One region of the Brevibacterium sp. BRM-1 genome, then DNA from elsewhere that is predicted to be linked to it. Evidence: riboswitches for the same ligand, from Rfam matches in the RefSeq annotation. Region 1 holds a riboswitch; the other holds the start of a gene.

What was found. A riboswitch is a leader RNA that binds a small molecule or an ion and turns the genes downstream of it on or off. The one in region 1 is predicted to bind thiamine pyrophosphate.
Region 2: linked by a shared signal. The riboswitch ahead of BRM1_RS07850 (hypothetical protein) and the one ahead of BRM1_RS07115 (ECF transporter S component) in region 1 are both predicted to bind thiamine pyrophosphate.

Annotation. Positions count from the first base shown of each region.
Region 1 is NZ_CP113788.1:1,601,834-1,612,514, reverse strand. Features, by position in the region: gene BRM1_RS07145 (hypothetical protein) at 1-506, shown strand, start outside; gene BRM1_RS07140 (LysR family transcriptional regulator substrate-binding protein) at 520-1,191, opposite strand; gene BRM1_RS07135 (SDR family oxidoreductase) at 1,324-1,458, shown strand; gene BRM1_RS07130 (BCCT family transporter) at 1,620-3,707, shown strand; gene BRM1_RS07125 (energy-coupling factor transporter transmembrane component T family protein) at 4,009-4,842, opposite strand; gene BRM1_RS07120 (ABC transporter ATP-binding protein) at 4,839-6,308, opposite strand; gene BRM1_RS07115 (ECF transporter S component) at 6,308-6,916, opposite strand; TPP riboswitch at 6,941-7,046, opposite strand; gene BRM1_RS07110 (DUF4916 domain-containing protein) at 7,151-7,690, opposite strand; gene BRM1_RS07105 (MmgE/PrpD family protein) at 7,921-9,417, shown strand; gene prpB (methylisocitrate lyase) at 9,417-10,322, shown strand; gene BRM1_RS07095 (bifunctional 2-methylcitrate synthase/citrate synthase) at 10,319-10,681, shown strand, end outside.
Region 2 is NZ_CP113788.1:1,782,566-1,793,246, reverse strand. Features, by position in the region: gene BRM1_RS07880 (MFS transporter) at 1-7, shown strand, start outside; gene BRM1_RS07875 (AI-2E family transporter) at 175-1,287, shown strand; gene BRM1_RS07870 (peroxidase-related enzyme) at 1,534-2,175, shown strand; gene exaC (acetaldehyde dehydrogenase ExaC) at 2,469-3,992, shown strand; gene BRM1_RS07860 (DUF779 domain-containing protein) at 3,992-4,405, shown strand; gene BRM1_RS07855 (hypothetical protein) at 4,649-4,960, opposite strand; gene BRM1_RS07850 (hypothetical protein) at 4,978-5,325, opposite strand; TPP riboswitch at 5,371-5,474, opposite strand; gene BRM1_RS07845 (L,D-transpeptidase) at 5,660-7,099, opposite strand; RNA gene ffs (signal recognition particle sRNA small type) at 7,297-7,391, opposite strand; gene BRM1_RS07835 (type 1 glutamine amidotransferase domain-containing protein) at 7,507-8,040, opposite strand; gene BRM1_RS07830 (MFS transporter) at 8,208-9,656, opposite strand; gene BRM1_RS07825 (helix-turn-helix transcriptional regulator) at 9,916-10,681, shown strand, end outside.

The DNA.
Region 1 (10,681 bases):
TGCTGGAGGCCGCGGGCGGTTCGCGGTTGGATCACGGGCAGCTCGTGGCCGTTGCGGCCGCCGCGTTCGCCGGCCGCGTGGACAATCCTGGCTGGTGGGCGCAGGCGGCGGCCCTGGGCTTCGAGCAGCGGATCGGCCGGCGCCTGCCCGGCCAGCGCGCCGACGGCACCTTCTCCGCGACCGCCTCGCGCACCGTCGCGCTCGACCGCGCCGCGGCCTACGAGCGCGTAGTCGGCCACCTCGGCGCGCACCCCGGTACGATCGCCGGGCACCCCCTGAGCGGGCCGCCGCGCACCTCGCGCACCGCCCAGCGCAGCTTCTGGCGCGCCGACCTCGAGCGCGGCGAGCGCATCGAGCTGGGGGTCGCCGCCGCCGCGCCGCTGGCCGCGAGCCCGCAGGCGGCGCGCGCCCTGGTGACGGCCGGCGCGGAGAAGGTCCCGGACCCCGCCGCCGCCGAGGCCTGGCGCGCGGACCTCCGGGCGCTGCTGGCGGGCATCTTCGGCTGAGCGGCGCGGCCGCTCAGCCCCGGCGCTGCTGCTCGTACTCGCGCTGCCAGTCCTCGGGCGTGCGCTGCAGGGCGCGCATGTGCCGGCGGGCGAGGTCCATGAACGTCCGGGTGGCGGGGGAGAGCTCGGCATCGATGCGGGTGATGAACGCGAACTGCTCGACGAAGGGCGGCTCCACCGGCGCCCAGGTGACCCGCTCACCCACGCGGTGGGCGCGCAGGACGAGCGAGGAGGCCAGCGTGTCGCCCACGCCCTCGGCGCACAGCTCGAGCGCCGCATCCATGAACTCGACCTCGATGTAGGGCCGGATCCGCACGCCGGCCGACTGGGCGAGCACATCGAGCCGGCGCCGCATCGGGTCGTCGTGCCGGAAGCGCGCCTCGGAGAGCACGAGGCGGCGCTCGGACAGCTGCGCCGGCGTCACAGGCTCCTCCGTGTGGGCGGGCTCGGCGCTCACGCAGACGACGATGTCGGTGAGGACCGGCTCGGAGACCGTGAGCCCGTGGGCGTCGATGGGCAGCGAGACCAGCCCGGCCTCCAGGTCGCCCTCGCGCACGGCCTGCGCCACCTCGGACGAGTTGAGCCCCACGATCTCGATCTGGACGTCGGGGTGAAGGCGGGAGAAGTCGACGATGAGCGGGGTGAGCAGGTAGCGGTGCGCGCTGCTGAACGTGCCGAACGACACCGTCCCGCCCAGCAGGGCGCTGGCCTGGTGCGCGGCGGCGGTGACCGCCTCGGCCGCGGCGAGCGCGGCCCTGGCGCGCGGGACGAGCTCGCCGGCCCACGTCCGTGAGATGCCATCCTGCCCGGCGGCGTCGTGCCCCGCACGCCGCTGGGGCGGCGAGCCGATGTCGCGGAGGTCTCCGGCATGATCGCCTACCTCGCGGGCCCCGACTCGGCCTTCGTGACCGGCGCCCACCTCGTCATCGACGGCGGCTTCGAGGCCGGCTGAGCGGCGCCCGAGGCGCTGGCCGGCACCCGGCCGGCCCGCGCCTCGGCCGCGGCGGGGCCCGGGGGAGCGCGGTGACGGGGGCCACCGCGGGTTGCTGCCACGGAAGACTTCACGCATCCTGGTAGACGGCCGTTTTCGTCCCCAACCCCGCAAAGGACCCGATGACACAGGGCAGAGAACCCTCCTCGTCGCCAGCCGACCCGCAGCCCGCGGGCGCGCACGCCGCACCCGGCTCCGCCGCCTCCGACGCGCCGGCGCCCGGCGAGGCCCCCACCGCCTTCTCCGACGCGCCCTCGACGGCGGTCGACCCCCGCGAGGAGCCCACAGCGGCCTCCCTCGAGGAGCGCCTGGGCCACGCCGACCGCTACGACTTCGTCGACCCGCTCGATCCCGACCGCCGCGAGGTCGAGCCCATCGACGACAGTGCCTCGGACGACGAGATCACCGACCAGCTGCGCGAACAGGGCGTGAAGATCGGCCGCGGCGGCGTCACCCCCGCCGTGTTCTACCCGGCGATCGGCATCGTCGTCCTCGTGACCGCGCTCGCCATGGTCTTCCCGGACGGCACGGGCGCGGTGCTCGAGTCCATCCAGGGCTGGATCGTGGCGGACCTGGGCTGGTTCTACATGCTCACGATCGGCATCCTCATCGGCTTCGCCGTGTTCTTCGGCGTCTCGAAGTACGGCCGGATCCGCCTGGGCCGCGACGGCGAGAAACCGGAGTTCGGCCTCCTGTCCTGGTTCGCCATGCTGTTCGCCGCGGGCATGGGGATCGGCCTCGTGTTCTTCGGCGTCGCCGAGCCGCTCACCTACATGACCTCGGACCCCAAGCCGGGCACCGAGGGGCCGCCGTCCGCGCTGGCGGAGCAGGGCCTCGCCCAGACGTTCATCCACTGGGGCCTGCACCCCTGGGCCTGCTACGCGATCATCGGCCTCGCGCTGGCCTACGGGATCCACCGCCGCGGCCGGCCCGTGTCGATCCGCTGGGCGCTCGAGCCGCTCTTCGGCGAGCGCATCAAGGGCTGGCTGGGAGACACCGTGGACGTCATCGCGGTGCTCGGCACGCTCTTCGGCGTGGCCACCTCGCTGGGCCTCGGCGTCCAGCAGATCGCCGCCGGCGTGCAGTCGATCGGCATCATCGGCGAGGTCAACAACACGATCCTCGTCGTCCTCATCGTCATCATCACGCTGCTCGCCACCACCTCGGTCGTCACCGGCCTGGGCGCGGGCATCAAGTGGCTGTCGAACATCAACCTGTCCGTGGCGGGCCTGCTGCTCATCTCGCTCATCATCATGGGCCCCACGGTCTTCCTGTTCCGCGAGATGATCCAGGCGTTCGGGCTCTACCTGGCCAACTTCTTCCAGATGACGTTCGACACCGCGGCCTACACGGGCGAGGAGGGCCAGACCTGGGCCTCGTCCTGGACGATCTTCTACTGGGGCTGGTGGATCTCCTGGGCGCCGTTCGTGGGCGTGTTCATCGCGCGCATCTCCCGCGGCCGCACCATCCGCGAGTTCATCGCCGGCGTCCTGCTGGTGCCCACGATGGTCAGCTTCGTGTGGTTCTCCGTGCTGGGCGGCATCGCGATCCACCGCCAGCTCACGCAGGGCGACCTGTGGCACGAGGGCGGCGAGGCGATCGTGCCGGAGAAGGCGCTGTTCACCGTGCTCAGCGACCTGCCGGCGGGCCCCGTGCTCTCTGTCGTCGCGATCCTGCTCGTGGCGATCTTCTTCATCACCTCCTCGGACTCCGGCTCACTCGTCGTGGACATGCTCTCCTCCGGCGGGCACCCGAACCCGCCGCTGTGGTCGCGCGTCGTGTGGGCCTTCCTCGAGGGCCTCGTCGCGATCGCGCTGCTGCTGTCGAACGGGCTGACCTCGCTGCAGGCGGGCTCGCTCATCACGGCGCTGCCGTTCAGCGTGATCCTCCTGCTCATGGCGTTCGCGACGCTCAAGACGCTCAAGCTCGACCACGCGATGGTGGAGGAGCAGAAGCTCCTCCACCGCGCGGAGGCGATCAGCGAGCACATCACGGACAGCATGGCCGACCGCGTCACCGGCCACGTCAACGAGCAGTTCGCCGGCGAGTGGGGCGAGGTGCTCGACGACCGGATCGACTACCGGATCTCGCGCACCCGCGCCGGCCGCGTGGACGGCGGGCGCGGGCGCACCGCGACGGGCGAGCAGCCCGCCGTGGCCGACCCGGATGCCGCGCGCAAGCGCGGCGGGAAGCCGCCCCGCAAGGGCTGAGGCAGCCCGCCTCGCGCGCAGGGGCCCGGTCGATCCACTCGGATCGGCCGGGCCCCTGCGCGCGTGCGCTGGCGGGGCAGCGGTGCTGCCCTGGCGCACCGACCGCTGCAGACCGTCCGCCGCGCCGCGCCGCGGCTCCCGGCGCTTTGACCCCGGCCGCGCCGGCCGCCGCGCCGGCCGCCGCGCCGGCCGCCGCGCTGGCCACTGCGTTCGGATCCCGGTTCGCCGGGCTCCTCCGCGCGCCGGCGCTAGGCGGCCCCCTCGGCAACCCAGCCGCCCCTCGGCGAAACCCAGCCGGCCCTTAGGTGAAGATGAGGTTCCAGGCGCCCGTCGCGACCGCCGCCGTGATGGCGGCGGCGGCCATCGCCGCGCTGCAGGCGATGAGCACCGCATCGCGCCCGCCCAGGCGCGAGGTGCGCGACCAGGTCCGCCCGGCGGTGCCGAAGGCACGGCCCTCCATGGCCATCGCGAGCCGTGTGCCCCGCCGGATCGCCTGGACGAGCAGGGCGAACGAGACGGGGAAGAACGCTGCGAGCTTCGCGAACGGCCCGGCGCCGCCCACGCCGCGGGCGCGGCGGGCCATCTGGAGGGTCGCCAGCTCGGCGGCGAAGAGTCCCACGAGGCGGGAGGCGGCCAGCGAGGCGAGCACGAACCGCTCGGGCAGCCGGCAGATCTGGACGAGCGAGTCCGCCAGCTCCGTCGAGTCGATGGACGCGGCGAGCAGCACGCACGGGAGCACGAGGTCGATCGTGCGCAGCGCCACGGCGAGCCCGGCCAGCAGCGAGCCGGTGGAGAACACGACCGGGCCCAGCTGCAGGAGCACGGTGCCGGACTTCTCCGAGAGCAGGGCGGTGCCGTAGCCGGCGCCCAGCGCGATGAGGGGGATGAACCACAGCCGCCTGGCGAGCACGGCCGCGCGCACGCCGGCCAGCGGCGCGGTGAGGGCGATGAGCGCGAGCATGAGCGAGGCGGAGACGATGTCGATGCTGAGCACGACCCCGAACGTGAGGACGGCCATCGCGATGATCTTGCCCACCGGATTGCAGCGGGTGACCCAGGTCCGGCGCGCCACGGGCAGCAGCGCGGCGACGGGGGGCGCCGCGGCGGGCTCGCTGCGGATGACGATGTCGCTCATCGCACCTCCTGCGGGCGCGGGGCCGGGGCGAACGCGCAGCGGCGCGCGCCCACCGCGGTGAGGAACTCCTCGTCGTGGCTGACTGCGAGGAGCGCACCGCCCGCGTCGACCTGGTCGCCCAGCAGCTCGGCGAGGCCGCGCCACGTGCGCGCGTCCTGGCCGAAGGTGGGCTCGTCGACGATGAGCACGGGCGGCTGCGCGGCGAGCATGCACGCCACGGACAGCCGCCGCTTCTCCCCACCGGAGAGCGTCTGCGGGTGGGCGGGGGCCAGGGCCTCCATCCGCAGCCGGGCGAGCAGCTCGTCCGCGCGGGCGGCGGCGATCTCCTCGCCCAGCCCGGCGCGCAGCGGCCCGAACTCCAGTTCCGCGCGCACGCTCGCCGCGATGAACTGGTGCTCGGGCTCCTGGAACACCGTGCCGATCCGGCTGACGAGCTCCTGGGCGCTCCAGCCGTGCGGCGCGCTGCCCCGGGGCCGGCCGGTGCCGGCGGCCAGCAGCGCGGGCTGCGCCCGGAGGGTCCCGGCCAGCGGCGGCAGCAGGCCGGCGAGGGTGAGCGCCGTCGTGGACTTGCCGGCGCCGTTGGGGCCGACGAAGCCGGTGGCGGTGCTCGCGCGGATGTCGAGGTCGATGCCCGCGGCCGTGAGCGCTCGCCCGCGCCCGGTTCCGAGCCCCCGCGCGCTCAGCAGCTCCTCACCGCCCGCGGCGCGCGCCCGCGGGGCGGGCAGGGGCAGGTCGGGCAGCCACAGGCCCGCGTCGAGCAGGGCCGGGCGCAGGCCGGCATCGGCCAGCACCGCCCGCGGCGGGCCATCGGCCAGCACGCCCTCGGGGCCCAGCACGACGACCCGGTCGACGTGGTCGGCCCAGATCTCCACGCGGTGCTCGACGACGAGCATCGTGGCTCCGGTCCGGGCCTGCGCGGCGAGCACGGCATCGCGGACAACGGTCACGGCAGCGGGGTCGAGGTTGGCGGTGGGCTCGTCCAAGACGATGACGTCCGGGGCCATGGCGATGACCCCGGCGATGGCGAGCCGCTGCTTCTGCCCGCCGGACAGGGCCTGCGTGGAGCGCTCCGGCGGCAGGGTCAGGCCCACGAGGTCGAGTGCGGCGGCGGCCCGGTGCGGGATGTCGGCGGCCGGGACGCGCAGGTTCTCCATCCCGAACGCCACGTCCGCGCCGATCGTTGCGAGGATGACCTGCGAGTCGGGGTCCTGGAGCACCAGGCCGGTGCGCCCGGCCGAGGGGTCGGGCTCTTGCCCGCCCACGAGCAGCTCGCCCTCCTGGTAGCCGGACTCGGCCGGCAGCACGCCGGCCAGGGCGTGGAGGAACGTCGACTTGCCCGCCCCCGAGGCGCCCGCGAGCAGCACGCGCTGGCCCGCGGGGACCTCGAGGTCGATGTGGGCGAGGGCCGCCCGCTTCCGGCCGGCGTGGCGCCAGCCGAAGTCGCGGGCGAGGATGTCCGCGGGCATCAGACCTCGCGGTTGGACCGTCCGGCGGCGAACGCGGAGAGCGCGCCGGTCTTCGCGACGGCCTTCATCGCCAGCCACGACACCAGGCCGGCGATGAGGGCACCGGAGATCGTCGTGGCGATGAAGAACACGACCTTCCACATGGTCGCCCATTCCGCGTAGTAGATGATCGCCTCGTGGATGCCCAGGGCCAGGCCGGCCAGTGCCCCGGACAGCAGGCCGACGGGCAGCGTGAAGCGGCGGTAGGCGAAGAGCGCGAAGGCGAGCTCCGCTCCGGCGCCCTGGAGCAGGCCGGAGAAGACGGCGCCCAGGCCGAACTGCGAGCCGAGGGCCGCCTCGATGACCGCGGCGAGCAGCTCGCAGAACAGGGCCGCGCCCGGCTTGCGGATGATGAGCCCGGCCAGCGGGCCGGCGATCACCCAGCCGCCGGTCAGCAGGCCGCCGGCCGGCGGGAACGCGGCGAACGGCACCTGCATGACCGACCACGAGGCCGACCACAGGGTGAAGATGAGGCCGCACGCGACGGCGAGGACGGCGGCGACGACGATGTCGACGACCCGCCACGCATAGGCCGGGCGGGCGCGGCGGTCGGATGTCGGTGCGGTCATGAAGATCCTCCTTATGGCAAGGAGGGGTGAAGAGACTCGACTTCCTTCGGCGGTATGAGCCGCATCAGGTTCGAGGGTCTGCGCGCTGCGCACTCTCAGCGCCCCTGACGGCGCTCCCCTGTCGTGGGGCCCAGACTACACAATCCGCAGGACTCTGGGGAGATTCCCAGCCGCGCCCGGGCCGAGGTGCCGCGCGCAGGCGCACCGGCCCGCGCCTCGGGCGCGGGGGAGGGGCTACGGGAGGAGGCCCAGGTGGGCGAGCGCGGCCTTGACGACGTGCTGCTGGCCGTGGGAGAGCTCGGAGAGCGTCTCGCGGCGCAGCGCCTCGGCGGGCGTGAGCCAGTCGAGGCTCAGGGCGTCCTGGCGGGGCGTGCACTCGCCCTGGACCGGCACGATGTAGCACAGCGCGATCGCGTGCTGGCGGGGGTCGAAGAACTTCGACTCGCCCTCGGTGGGGAAGTACTCGGCCACGTGGAAGGGGGTCAGCGAGGGCGGCAGCAGCGGCAGCGCGAGCGGGCCCAGGTCCTTCTCGCAGTGGCGGGTGAGCGCGCGGCGCAGCGGCTCGTGGAAGCGAACGCGCCCGCCCACGATCTCGCGGCCGAGAGTCCCGTCGGCCATGGTGCGCAGCAGCAGGCCCACCCGCTCGGGGGCGCCGCTGTCGCCCAGCTGCACGGGGACCGCGTTGACGTAGGCGATGGGCAGCCGGCGGCGCAGCTGCGCGATCTCGTCCGGTTCGAGCCAGTTGTCGTCGTAGTCCAGGGCTGTCCGCGTCATGGAGTCATCGTGACACATCGGGGCCCTCCGGCGAGCGCGGCGGGAGGGGGACGATGGCCGCCGCGGGCCATCCCGGGCGCCCCGCCCTTGGCCGCTGCCGCGCGGTGAAGTACCTTGATGTCAAGATATTTCCGGGCCGGTGGGGCGCGCTGCGCCGGCGGGCCGGAGGTTAGAGTGGTGGCGAAGTGCGCCACCGCACACTGTCGACGTTGACACGAAGGAGAGCGTCCGTGATCGATCACGAAGTCCGCACCTACAAGAGCTCCGAGAAGCTGGCGCGCGAAGACCAGCTCGCCCACAAGATCGCCTCGGTGGCCGCGGATCCGGTCCCCGTGGACCCGCAGGTCTCCGAGATGGTGGTCAACCGGGTCATCGACAACGCCGCCGTCGCCGCCGCCTCGGTGCGCCGCAAGGCCCCCACCCACGCCCGCGAGCAGGCCCTGCCGCATGCGCTCACCCCCGGCTCCACGGTGTTCGGCGAGGCCCTGAGCACGACGATCTCCCCCGAGTGGGCCGCATTCGCCAACGGCGTGGCGGTGCGCGAACTCGACTTCCACGACACGTTCCTCGCCAAGGAGTACTCGCACCCCGGCGACAACATCCCGCCCATGATCGCGGTCGCCCAGCACCTGGGCGTCGGCGGGGCGGACCTCATCAACGGGATCGCCACCGGCTACGAGATCCAGATCGACCTGGCCAAGGGCATCTCGCTGCACGAGCACAAGATCGACCACGTCGCCCACCTCGGGCCCTCGGTGGCCGCCGGCCTGGGCGCCATGCTCCACCTGCCGGTCGACGTCACCTACCAGGCGATCGGCCAGGCGCTGCACGTCACCACCGCCACCCGCCAGTCGCGCAAGGGCGAGATCTCCTCGTGGAAGGCCCACGCCCCGGCGTTCGCCGGCAAGATGGCGATCGAGGCCGTCGACCGCGCGATGCGCGGCGAGGGCTCGCCGAGCCCCATCTACGAGGGCGAGGACGGCGTCATCGCCTGGATCCTCTCCGGACCGGACGCCCGCTACACGGTGCCGCTGCCCGGTGCCGGCGAGGCCAAGCGCGCGATCCTCGACTCCTACACGAAGGAGCACTCCGCGGAGTACCAGGCGCAGGCGCTCATCGACCTCGCGCGCAGGATGGGCGCGCAGATCGCGGACAAGTCCACGATCAAGAAGATCACCATCCACACCTCGCACCACACGCACAACGTCATCGGCACCGGCGCCGAGGATCCGCAGAAGATGGACCCGAAGGCCAGCCGCGAGACGCTCGACCACTCGATCATGTACATCTTCGCCGTCGCGATGGAGGACGAGGGCTGGCACCACGAGCGCTCCTACGCCCCCGAGCGCGCCGGCCGGCCGGAGACCGTCGAGCTGTGGCACAAGATCGAGACGCGCGAGGACCCGGAGTGGACCCGCCGCTACCACTCGACCGATCCGGACGAGATGGCCTTCGGCGGCCGCGTGGAGATCGAGTTCGAGGACGGCTCGACGCTCGTCGACGAGCTGGCCGTGGCCGATGCCCACCCGCTGGGCGCCCGGCCCTTCGCGCGGGAGAACTACGTGGAGAAGTTCCGCACGCTCTCCGAGGGCATCGTGAGCGAGGCCGAGCAGAACCGCTTCCTCGACCTCGCCCAGAACCTCGAGCAGCTGGGCGCCGACGACATCCGCCAGCTCAGCTTCGTCGTCGAGGGCCTGGGCCACTCGGGCTCGAAGGGGATCTTCTGATGCTCGGGGCCACCGCCACCGCGCACGAGCGCCGGGTGCGCTTCCGCGAGCTGCTCGCCGCCGATGCGATCGCCCAGTTCCCGGGCGCGATCAACCCGATCAACGCCCAGCTCATCGAGCAGGAGGGCTTCGAGGGCGTCTACATCTCCGGCGGCGCCTTCTCCGCCGCGCAGGGCCTGCCGGACATCGGCCTGACCACGCTGACGGAGGTCGCCGACCACGGCCGGGCGATCGCGCGGGTGACGAACCTGCCCACGTTCATCGACGCGGACACGGGCTGGGGCGAGGCGATGAACGTCGCCCGCACCGTCCAGGAGTTCGAGGACGCCGGGCTCTCCGGCATGCACCTCGAGGACCAGGTCAACCCCAAGCGCTGCGGCCACCTGGACGGCAAGGAGGTGGTGAGCCGCGCCGAGATGGTCAAGCGGGTCTCCGCCGCCGTCAAGGGCCGCCGCGACGACGCATTCGTCATCAGCGCCCGCACGGACGCCCGGGCGGGCGAGGGACTCCAGGCCGCGATCGATCGGGCCAAGGCCTACGTCGATGCCGGCGCGGATCTCATCTTCCCCGAGGCGATGCGCGACCTGGGCGAGTTCGAGACGTTCGCCAACGCCGTCGGCGCGCCGATCCTGGCGAACATGACGGAGTTCGGCAAGAGCGAGCTCTTCACGACGCAGCAGCTCGCCGATGCGGGGGTGTCGATGGTCATCTACCCCGTCACCACCCTGCGCATCGCCATGGGCGCGATCAAGCGCGGGCTGGCCACGATCCGCTCGGAGGGGACGCAGGCCTCGCTCGTCGAGGGCATGCAGACCCGCGCGGACCTCTACGACACGATCGACTACAACGCGTACAACGACTTCGACGCGAGCATCTTCAACTTCTCTCAGGAGGGCCACCAGTGAGCGAGCAGGACATCAAGAAGGGCCTCGCCGGCGTCGTCGTCGACACGACCGCCGTCTCGAAGGTCGTCCAGGAGACGAACTCCCTGACCTACCGCGGCTACCCCGTCCAGGAGCTCGCCGCCGCGTGCAGCTTCGAGGAGGTCGCCTACCTCATCTGGCACGGCGAGCTGCCCACCCGCGCGCAGCTTGACGAGTTCACCCGCAGCGAGCGCGACAAGCGCGAGATCGACCCCCAGCTCGTCGACCTCCTGCTGTCGCTGCCGCGCGACTCCCACCCCATGCACGTCGTGCAGACGGCCGTCGCCTACCTGGGCGCCGTGGACCCCCACGCCGATGAGACGGGGGAGGAGGCCAATCGC
Region 2 (10,681 bases), 180 kb from region 1:
GCGCTGAGGGGCTCGCCGCTGAGGGGATCGGCGCTGCGGCAGCGGGCAGCGGTGTGCGGACCGGGTGCGCGGACCGGGTGCGCGAGCCGGGTGCGCGGACCGGCGGTGGGGCAAGCCGCCCTGCCGCGCGGGACGCCTGCGGGGCCGGGCGCCGGATGCGCCTACACTGAGCGGGTGAGCAAGCTCCCTGGATCCCGCCGCGGCACCCTGGGCGGAGTCGTTCCCCCGCCCCCCGCCCGACGCCTGCAGGTTCCCGCGTTCTGGATGGCCTTCGTCGGCACGCTGGGCGTGGGACTGGGCCTCATGGTGATCAACGGGCTGTCGACGATCGCCTCCGTCATCACCTACGTCGGGGTGGCGCTGTTCCTCGCGCTCGGCCTCGACCCCGTCATCCAGTTCCTCGAGAAGCGGCACATCCGCCGCGGGCTCGCCACCGTGCTCACCCTCGTCGTCATGGTGCTGGCGGTGACGGGGGTCTTCCTGCTCATCGTCCCGCCGGTCGTCGCACAGATCCAGGCGTTCATCGGCAACCTGCCCGTGCTCATCAACGAGCTCGCCAACCGCGAATGGGTCAAGGACCTCGAGGCGCAGTTCGCGGGCTCGCTCGACCTCAACGCCCTCGTCTCGCAGGGCAGCCAGTGGGCCTCGGACCCGAAGAACATCCTGTCGCTGGGCGGCGGGGTGGTGGCGGTGGGCGCCGGCATCGCGAACTTCACCGCCGGGCTCATCATCGTCGTCATCCTCACGATCTACTTCACCGCCACGCTGCCCTCGATCAAGCGGGGGCTCTACCTGTTGGTGCCGCGCAGCCGTCGGGCCTTCACCGAGTCGGTCACGGAGGAGGTCACCCGGTCCGTGGGCCGCTACGTCTTCGGCCAGGTGCTGCTCGCCGCGATCAACGGCCTGCTGTCCTCGATCTTCCTCACGATCATCGGCTCGCCGCTGCCGGCGCTCCTCGCGTTCATCGCGTTCCTGGGCTCGCTCATCCCGCTGGTGGGCACGCTGTCCGGGTCCATCGTCATCGTGGCCTCGTGCCTGTTCGTCTCGCCGTCCATGGCGATCATCGCGGGCATCTACTACCTCATCTACATGCAGATCGAGGCCTACATCCTCAGCCCCCGAATCATGAACCAGGCCGTCAACGTGCCCGGCTCGATCGTCATCATCGCCGCGGCCGCCGGCGGCGGGCTGGGCGGCGTGCTCGGCGCGATCGTCGCCGTGCCGCTGGCCGCGAGCCTCCTCATCATCGTCCGGCGCGTCGTCATCCCCCACCAGCACAAGCGCTAGCTCCGCCGGGTCCTGCCCCTGGCGCCCGAGGCGGCACGGGCCGTCCCCGCGCGGGCACCGGGCCGGTCTGGCCCGGGCTGCCCGCTCGCCACCGGCCCGGGGGCGTTCCCTCCCCACCGGTCCGGCGGGGCCCGCTCCTCACCGTCCCGATGGGGTTCGCCGCCCCGTCGGCCCGATGGGCTCGCAGCCCCGGAGCGCCTCGGGCAGCGGGCCACGGGCGGAGCGCGGAGACCCTAGAGTGGTCCCATGAGCGACAACGCCGTCACCGAGCCCTATCCCGTCCCCGATCTGTCCGGCCTGCCGGCGGATGTCCTTGCCCGGATCCGCGCCGAGGGGGAGGCCTCCGGCTTCGTGCCGAACGTCTTCCTCACGCTAGCCCGGCGCCCCGCCGAGTTCCGCGCCTTCTTCGCCTACTACGACGCGCTCATGGGCAAGGAGGGCGGCGGGCTGACGAAGGCGGACCGGGAGATGATCGTGACCGCCACCTCGGCGGCCAACGACTGCCTCTACTGCGTCGTCGCCCACGGCGCGCTGCTGCGGCTGTTCGAGCGCGACCCCCACATCGCCGACCGGGTCGCGGTCAACTGGCGCAGCGCGGGCCTGCCCGCCCGCCAGCACGCGATGCTCGAGTTCGCCCTCAAGGTCTGCGAGCGGCCCGGCGAGGTGGGGGATGCGGACCGGGCGGCGCTGTACGAGCACGGCTTCGACGACGAGGACGCGTGGGACATCGCGGCGATCACGGGGTTCTTCGGCCTGTCCAACCGGGTGGCCACCGTGGCGAAGATGGCGCCCAACCCGCAGTTCTACCTGCTGGGGCGGGTGCCCAAGGACGTCTACGCGCAGCTGACGGCGCAGCCCCCGGTGCAGGACCCGCCCGCGGCCGGCTGAGCCGGGTCCGGCGCCCTGGGCAGCCGGCCGACCGACGAGCGGGCAGGCGGGCGCGTCGATCCCGCGCGGGCATCGCGGCCGCAGGCGCAGCGGCCGGCTCCCCGGGGCGCCGCAGGTGGCCCATTGGGCAGCCGCGCTGGCCCACGGCGAACCGCGGAACACCGTTGAGCCATGTCCGCTCCAGCGGTTAGGGTGTGACGCAAGCCGCATGAATGGCCCGGACCGGGCGTTCGCAACGGCCGTCAGCCGCGCGGAGCGCACGCACCGCGCGCCGGATCTCAATGAGGAGAATCATGGCAGTCTACGCACAGCCCGGCAGCCCGGACGCAAAGGTCAGCTTCAAGCCCCGCTACGAGAACTGGATCGGCGGCGAATGGACGCCGCCGACCAGCGGCAAGTACTTCGAGAACGTCAGTCCGGTCAACGGCAAGCCCTTCACCGAGGTCGCCCAGTCCAACGCGGACGACGTCGAGCTCGCCCTCGACGCGGCACACAAGGCCGCCCAGACGTGGACGAAGACGAGCGCCGCCGAGCGCGCCCTCATCCTCAACAAGATCGCGGACCGCATGGAGGACAACCTCGAGGCGCTCGCGGTGGCGGAGACGTGGGACAACGGCAAGCCCATCCGCGAGTGCCTCGCGGCGGACATTCCGCTGGCCATCGATCACTTCCGGTACTTCGCGGGCTGCATCCGCGCGCAGGAGGGCTCCCTCTCGCAGATCGACGACGAGACCGTTGCCTACCACTTCCTCGAGCCGCTGGGCGTCGTCGGCCAGATCATCCCGTGGAACTTCCCGCTGCTCATGGCGGTGTGGAAGCTCGCACCGGCGCTGGCGGCCGGCAACTGCGTGGTGCTCAAGCCCGCCGAGCAGACCCCCGCCTCGATCATGGTGCTCATCGAGATCATCGGCGATCTCCTGCCGCCCGGCGTCGTCAACGTCATCAACGGCTTCGGCGTCGAGGCCGGCAAGCCGCTGGCGTCGAACAAGCGCATCGCCAAGATCGCGTTCACCGGTGAGACGACCACCGGCCGCCTCATCATGCAGTACGCCTCGCAGAACCTCATCCCGGTGACGCTGGAGCTGGGCGGCAAGAGCCCGAACATCTTCTTCAACGACGTCGCACAGTCCGATGACAGCTACTACGACAAGGCGCTCGAGGGCTTCGCGATGTTCTCCCTCAACCAGGGTGAGGTGTGCACGTGCCCCTCGCGCGCACTCGTCCAGGAGGGGATCTTCGACGACTTCGTGGCCGCGGGCATCGAGCGCGTGCGCGCCACGAAGCAGGGCAACCCCCTCGACACGGACACGATGATCGGCGCGCAGGCGTCGAACGACCAGCTCGAGAAGATCAAGTCCTACCTCGACATCGGCAAGCAGGAGGGCGCCGAGGTGCTCATCGGCGGTGAGCAGGCCCACCTCGACGGGGACCTGGCCGATGGCTTCTACATCCAGCCCACCGTGTTCAAGGGCACGAACAGCATGCGGATCTTCCAGGAGGAGATCTTCGGCCCCGTGCTCGCGCTGACCTCGTTCACGAACTTCGAGGAGGCGATGAAGGTCGCCAACGACACCCTCTACGGACTGGGCGCAGGTGTGTGGAGCCGCAACGGCAACACGTGGTACCGCGCAGGCCGGGAGATCCAGGCCGGCCGCGTGTGGGTGAACAACTATCACTCGTACCCGGCCCACGCCGCGTTCGGCGGGTACAAGTCCTCGGGCATCGGGCGCGAGAACCACAAGATGATGCTCGACCACTACCAGCAGACCAAGAACATGCTGGTGAGCTACTCGGAGAGCAAGCTGGGCTTCTTCTGATGAGCGAGCAGGCACTCGACCGTCCGCTGGATTCGCAGCCCACCCTGGACGGTGAGACCGAGTCCCGGGTGGCGCTGACTCCGGCGGCGGTCGAGCTCCTGCGCGAACTCATCGGCCAGCACGGCCAGCTCATGTTCCACCAGTCCGGCGGGTGCTGCGATGGGTCCTCGCCCATGTGCTATCCGGCCGGTGAGTTCCTCACGAGCGACGCCGATGTGCTGCTGGGCCGTTTCACGCTGCCCGGTGTCGATGCCGAGCAGGCCGAGCTCGAATTCTGGATGTCCGCGGAGCAGTTCCGCTACTGGAAGCACACCCACCTGACGGTGGACGTGGTCAAGGGCCGCGGCTCGGGCTTCAGCGTGGAGTCGCCCACGGGCCAGCGGTTCCTCATCCGCTCACGGCTCGTCGGGTAGCCCGCACCGCCCCCCCCAGGGTGCGAGGGGGCGGGGGAGCCGCGGGGCGGGGGAGCCGGTGGTTCTCCCGCCCCGCTTGGTCCGCACCGCTCGGGCACGGATGAGGCGCTCGGGCACGGATGTGGCGCTCGGGCACGGATGTGGCGCTGGTGCACGGGAGCTCAGGCGCTGGCGTGGCGCCTCAGAGGCCGGCGCGCAGATCGAGAACCGCATGGCCTCACCGCCCGGGAGCCCCGCCACCGCTCACGCGCTGTAGGCGGCGTCGAAGAACTCGAGCTCCAAGCGGACGAAGCGATCCCACAGGCCAGCGGCTTTCGCGCGCTCCGCCTCGTCCAGGTCCGCGCCCACGCGGTCGAGCTCGTCGACGATGACCTGCACCCAGGCGCGGAAGTCCGCGCCGCGGTGCAGCTCGATCCAGCCCAGGTGCTCCGGTCGGCTGGGGTCGGCGAGCTCGCGCTCGCCCCAGTCCAGGTAGAGCCACTCGGCGACGGCCATGACGATGAGGCTGCGGACGTAGGAGTTGGCGTGCGCCGTGTCGAGCATGCCCTCGACCATCGCCGCCGAGGTTGCGGTCAGGGGGCCTCGGCGGCCCGCTCGGTCGACGAGCCGAGGGCCGCCAGGGCGCGTTCGAAGTAGCCGTCCTCGTCCGAGGCGAAGAAGCCCAGCTGGGCGGAGAAGCGCAGCTTGGGCTCCACGCGGTCGGCGTTGACGACGCACGAGGCGCACAGCGACAGGGCCGCATTGAAGAAGCGGTAGTCCTGCTCGAGGTAGTGGGCGAGCACCGCGTCGTCGATGCGGCCGTCGAACAGCTCCTCGACGAAGCGGTGGCCGATCGCCCGGTCCCAGGTGTCACTGGTGCGCTTGCGCAGTTGGGCGGCAAAGCCGCCCGGGGCGGTGGTGATGGTGGTGGCGGTGCTCATCGTCGACCTCCTTGCGGGGAGGGGTGCGGCACGGCCGGGCGCGTGGGGCCCTGCTTGACGACTTCCTCCGCCGGTGCTCACCGGATCAGGTTCGAAGGGTCTGCTGCCGCACTCTCAGCGCCCGCGATGGCGCTCCCCTGTCGTGGAGCCCACCCTAGCGCAGGTGGCGGGTGCGGTGGCCGGCGCACGGCTGAGGTGCGCGCACGGTCTACGTGCCCGGTCGGTGACATCGCTGGGGTGAACGTTCGGGTGCACGGGTCCCCCCCTCCCGGAACGCACGACCGCCCCGGCCGTCGTGGGCCGGGGCGGTGGGGTGCGTGCAGGGGGGAGGGGCTCAGCTCTTGATGGCCGAGAGCTTCTGCCACTGCTTCCAGCTGTACGTCCAATCGGAGACGTCGCCCGAATCCGGCGTGAGGGAGACCCGCGAGCCGGTGATGGAGACCGGGTCGCCGTACTTCGCGGAGGCGAAGTACTTCGCGGCCCGTGAGGTCGAGAGGTTGATGCAGCCGTGCGAGACGTTCGAGCTGCCCTGCACGCCCTCGGACCACGGCGCCGCGTGGACGAACTCGCCGTTGTTGTGGATGCGCACTGCCCACTGGACGGGCGTCGAGTAGCCGTAGCGCTCCGAGGTCATCGTGTAGTCGGCCGACTTCGACATGACGATGTGCTCGCCGTTGTAGGAGGGGGAGCTGGGCTTGCCGAGCGAGGCGGGCCAGTCCCACAGCTTCTTGCCGTCGCGCGTCACCGTCATCCGGTGCGTCTTGGCGCTGGCCTTGACGATCTGGGAGCGGCCGATCTTGAAGTCGAGCGTGACGTTCTTCTTGCCGTACGTCTCGTCCGAGGTCTGCACGCCCTTCATGGGCAGCTTGACCGTGACCTTCGAGTGGGCCGGCCAGTGCTCCTCAGTGCGGTAGTGGATGCTCGAGTGGCCGTCGTCATCGGGCAGCCAGCCCCAGGCGCCCGTGACGCTGCGCTTCTTGCCGTTGTTGTCCGTGACCTGGACCGTCATGCGGTTCTGGATCGAGGCACGGTACTTCTTGGGCACGATGCCGGAGAAGTTGACGATGACGGGCGCGGCGACGCCCACCGTGTCATCGTCGGCGATCTCCGTGAAGGTGCGGGTCGTCTCGCTGGAGGGCTCGGAGGTCTTGACGGTGCCGGTCTCCTCGTGGGACTGGCCGTCGTTGCCCTTGACCGTCGCCTTCCACTCATAGGTGGAGTTGCCGGCGACCGTGAAGTCCGAGGTCCACGTCGTGCCCTCCTCACCGGAGCCCGGGTCATCGGAGGCTCCCGCGCTGGGGGCCGCCGAGGCGCCCTCCGAGTTCTCATCGGAGGCGCCGGCCCCCTGCGAGGCGGACGCGGTCGAATCCGCGTCGCTGTCCTCGAGCTCCGAATCGGAGGTCGAGGAGCGGTTGGCGGCCGTGAAGCCCGCATTCTGGGCGCTGGGCGTCGCGGTAGTGTCCGCCTCGTCGGCGTCCGCGCCGCTGGACAGGGACCCCTTGTCGACGGGGATCTCCTTCTGCTTCGAGTCGGAGGCGCTCGCGGAGGCGAACGTGCCGTTCTCGACCCTGAGCGTCAGGTGCTGCCCGGCCTTGACCGTCTTGACCTCTTTGCCCTTGGCGTCGACGACGCTGATCGAGGGGCTGGCCTGCTCCGTGTTGGCGGAGCCGTTGTGCGAGGCGTTCTCGCCGGTGCCGGAACCGGAGGGGGTGCAGGCCGCGAGGAGCGCGGCGGAGGAGATGAGGGCGGTGGCAGCAAGAAGACGGCGGGACACGCGTGGCCTCTCTGTGGAGGATGTGGATGGCTTTCACAAAGGATACGGGCCCAATGTCAACGCGCGATGACGACGGGGACCGGCCTGTGGGAGTCCACGGGGATATTGGCTTGGAGGGGGGCGGTGACCAGGGGAGATCCCTGCAGCATTCGTTGCAGAATCGTGACACCTGCCGTCGGCGTGGGCGTGCCCGGGCAGAAAAGGACTCTTCGTGCACCCGCCAGAGCCTTCTTACCCTTGCTACCTTCCGGTCCTGGGGGATTCGCAGGGTGACGCCGCACGAAGAGCCGCTTCCATAGTAGGGCACCGGGGCGCGGGAGTGAAATCCCCGCGCCCCGGCGCCCAGCCCAGCGGACGGTGCCGCGGCGAGTGCGCGCAGTCCAGCGCGCACACCGCGGCGGGGGCGCTCAGTCGAGCGCGGCGACGATCGCGGCGTCGAAGGCCTCGAGGTCGGCCGGGGTGCGCGAGGTGATGAGATTGCCGTCGATGACGACCTCCGAGTCCTCCCACTTGGCGCCCGCGTTGACGAGGTCCACCTTGATGGAGCCCACACTCGTGAGCTTGCGCTCATGGGCGACCCCCGCCTCGGCGAGCAGCCACGGGGCGTGGCAGATCGCGGCGACCGGCTTCTGCGCCGCGAAGAACGCCTTGACGAACTCCACCGCCCGCGGGTCCCCGCGCAGCGCGTCCGCATTGAGCGTGCCGCCGGGCAGCACGAGCATGTCGTAGTCGCCGGCCGCTGCATCGGCCAGCGGCACATCGACGGCGAACTCCTCACCGCGGTCCCAGTCGCCTTTCATGGCCTGGAGGCTGCCGTCCGCGGGCGAGACGATCTGGGTGATCGCCCCCGCGGCATCGAGCGCCTCGCGGGGGCTCGTGAGCTCGGGCTGCTCGACTCCGCGGGTGACGAGGATTGCGACCTTCTTGCCTGCTGCCGACATGGCGTCTCCTTCTGTGCGTAGGTTCCGGGCCGCGCCGCGGCCGGCGCGCCCGTGGTCGGCGGATGCCGCTGCTCCAGCGGCCCCGTGCGCGGGGCCGGCGGGCGGGCACCCCGCCACCAGCGCAACGTGCGCGGACGGGCGGCGTATTCCGTGAGGTCCCCTTGCCCTCACGCGTCCCGCGCGGTGCCGGGCGGGTCCGCGGGACCGGCGGGCGGCTCGGGGGCGGGCCGGACGGCGATCCGGCGCAGGCGCAGGGCGGCGAGCCCGAACGCCGCGGCCAGGGCGAGCTGGACGAGGCTGACGACGCCGAAGGCGTGATCGGCGCCCAGCCGCGCGCTCAGGCCCTGGAAGGCGGAACCGAGAACGGCCACGCCCACCGCGATGCCCGTCTGCTGCATCGTCGACACGAGACCGCCGGTCAGACCCGCGATGCGCCTCGGCACCTCGGCCATGACGGTGGCAACGAGCGGCGCGAACTGCAGGGCCTGGCCGGCGCCCAGGACGACCCCGGGGAGCTGGAACCACAGCTCCCAGTGCGCGGGGGCCACCAGCGAGAGTGCGCCCACGCCCGCGAGCCCCAGTGCCTGCACGAGCGCCCCGAGCAGCAGGGCCTGGGGGCCGCCCAGGCGGGCGCTGATGCGGTGGGACAGCGCGGAGACGATGACGAAGGCGGTGGCGAAGGGGGCCAGGGTGAGGCCGGAGAGCCACGCCGGATCGCCGTGCGCCGACTGGGTGAGCAGTGCGAAGTTGTAGAGGAAGGCGCCGAAGCCCGCGAAGAAGACCGCGGCCATGATCATGCCCGCCGCGATCGCGGGGCTGCGCAGGACGCGGGGCGGCAGCAGCGGCTGGGCGCTGCGCGCCTCGGCGCGCCGCTGCTGGACGATGAGGGCGACGAGTGCGGCGACCGCCGCGGAGAGTGGGATGAGCGCGGCCGCGCCCCAGCCGGTGGACGGGCCGATCGCCAGGCCGGTGAGCAGCCCGCCCAGGGCGAGGGCGAGCAGTGCGGCCCCCGCGAAGTCGAGGCGGAGGCCCGGTTCCCCGGCGTCGGCCGGCAGCCGCAGCGCGGCCCACGCGCACACCCCGCACGCGGCCGCGAACACGGCGAACGCCAGGCGCCAGCCCCAGACGGGGCCGCCGAGCGAGGTGAGCGCACCGCCGATCACCTGCCCGCCCACGGTGCCCACCCCGGAGAACGCGCCGAACGCGCTGACGGCGCGCACGCGCGCCTGGCCCACGGCGCTGAGCTGGATGATCGAGAGGATCTGCGGCATCATCACCGCCGCCGCGAAGCCCTGCAGGGCGCGCGCCGCGATCGCCATGGGCACGTTCGCGGCGCCCGCGACGAGCAGCGAGGTCGCCAGCAGCCCCAGCATGCCCAGGATGAACAGGCGCTTGCGCCCGAAGCGGTCGCCGATCCGGCCGCAGAGCACGATCGCGGCCGCGAAGGCGGCGGCGTAGGCGCCCACGATGAGCGCGAGCTGCGCCGGGCCGGCGCCCAGGGCCGAGCGGATCTGGGGGGAGGTGATGTTGCCCAGGGAGAAGACGAAGGTCGCGAGGAACGCCGCGAGCTGCAGGGGCCACAGGCTCGGGGCCGGGCGCGGCTGCCTCGCACTCATGCGCGCCTCCTTCCGGTGGACTGGGGGACCGACCGGGGTGGGGTGTGGGGCGGGTCCGGGCTCCGGGTCGGCGGAGCGGTGGATGGAGCGGCTGGCGGCCGGTGCGCTGTGCGCGGCGCGGGCTTCGGTGTGCGTCATGGGGCCAGCCTGGGCGGTGCGCGGGCCCTGGGGGAGTGTCTGCCCATCCTGTCACCCGGAGCACCACCCTGGGGAGCGGTTCGCGGCGGCGGACGGGTCCTGCGGTGGGCACAATGGGCCCATGGCAGTCATCAGCCGGGCCGAACTGGCCGCCTTCCTGCGCAGCCGCCGCGATCGCCTCAGGCCCGAGGACGTGGGGCTGCCCCGCGGAGCCCGCCGGCGCGTGCCGGGTCTGCGCCGGGAGGAGGTGGCGGTGCTCGCGCACGTGGGCACCACCTGGTATGCGTGGCTGGAGCAGGGGCGCGACGTCCATCCGTCGGAGGAGGTGCTCGCCGCGATCGCCGATGCCCTCCTGCTGCGCTCCGAGGAGCGCGCCCACCTCTTCCGCCTGGCCGGCTACCCCGCGCGCGCCGCCTCTCCCGGTGTGGGCGCCATGGACGCGCGGCTGCGCGAGACGCTCGATGCGCTCTCCCCGCTGCCGGCGATGGTGGCCGATGCGCTGGGCTACTGGCACTCGTTCAACGCGGGCTACCGCTACCTCATCGCCGATGCCCATGCGCTCGTGGGATCCCCCGCGGATGCCAACTGCACGGTCCAGTCGCTGCGCAATCCCGCCTGGCGCCGGGCGCTGGCCGACGATCCCCACTACTGGCGGCTGCACGTGGCCAAGCTGCGCACGGCATTCGCCGAGGTGCCCGATGACCCGCGCTGGCCGGCGTTCCTCGAGCGCCTGCGCGAGTGGGAGGAGTTCGCCCAGGCCTGGGACTCCGGCGAGGTCATGCGCGAGGCCACCACGCGCAAGGTCTTCGACAACCCCTACGTCGGCCGCCTCGAGCTCTACGCCGTGGGGCTGGCAGTCATGGAGGACCGCCGGCTCACGCTCACGG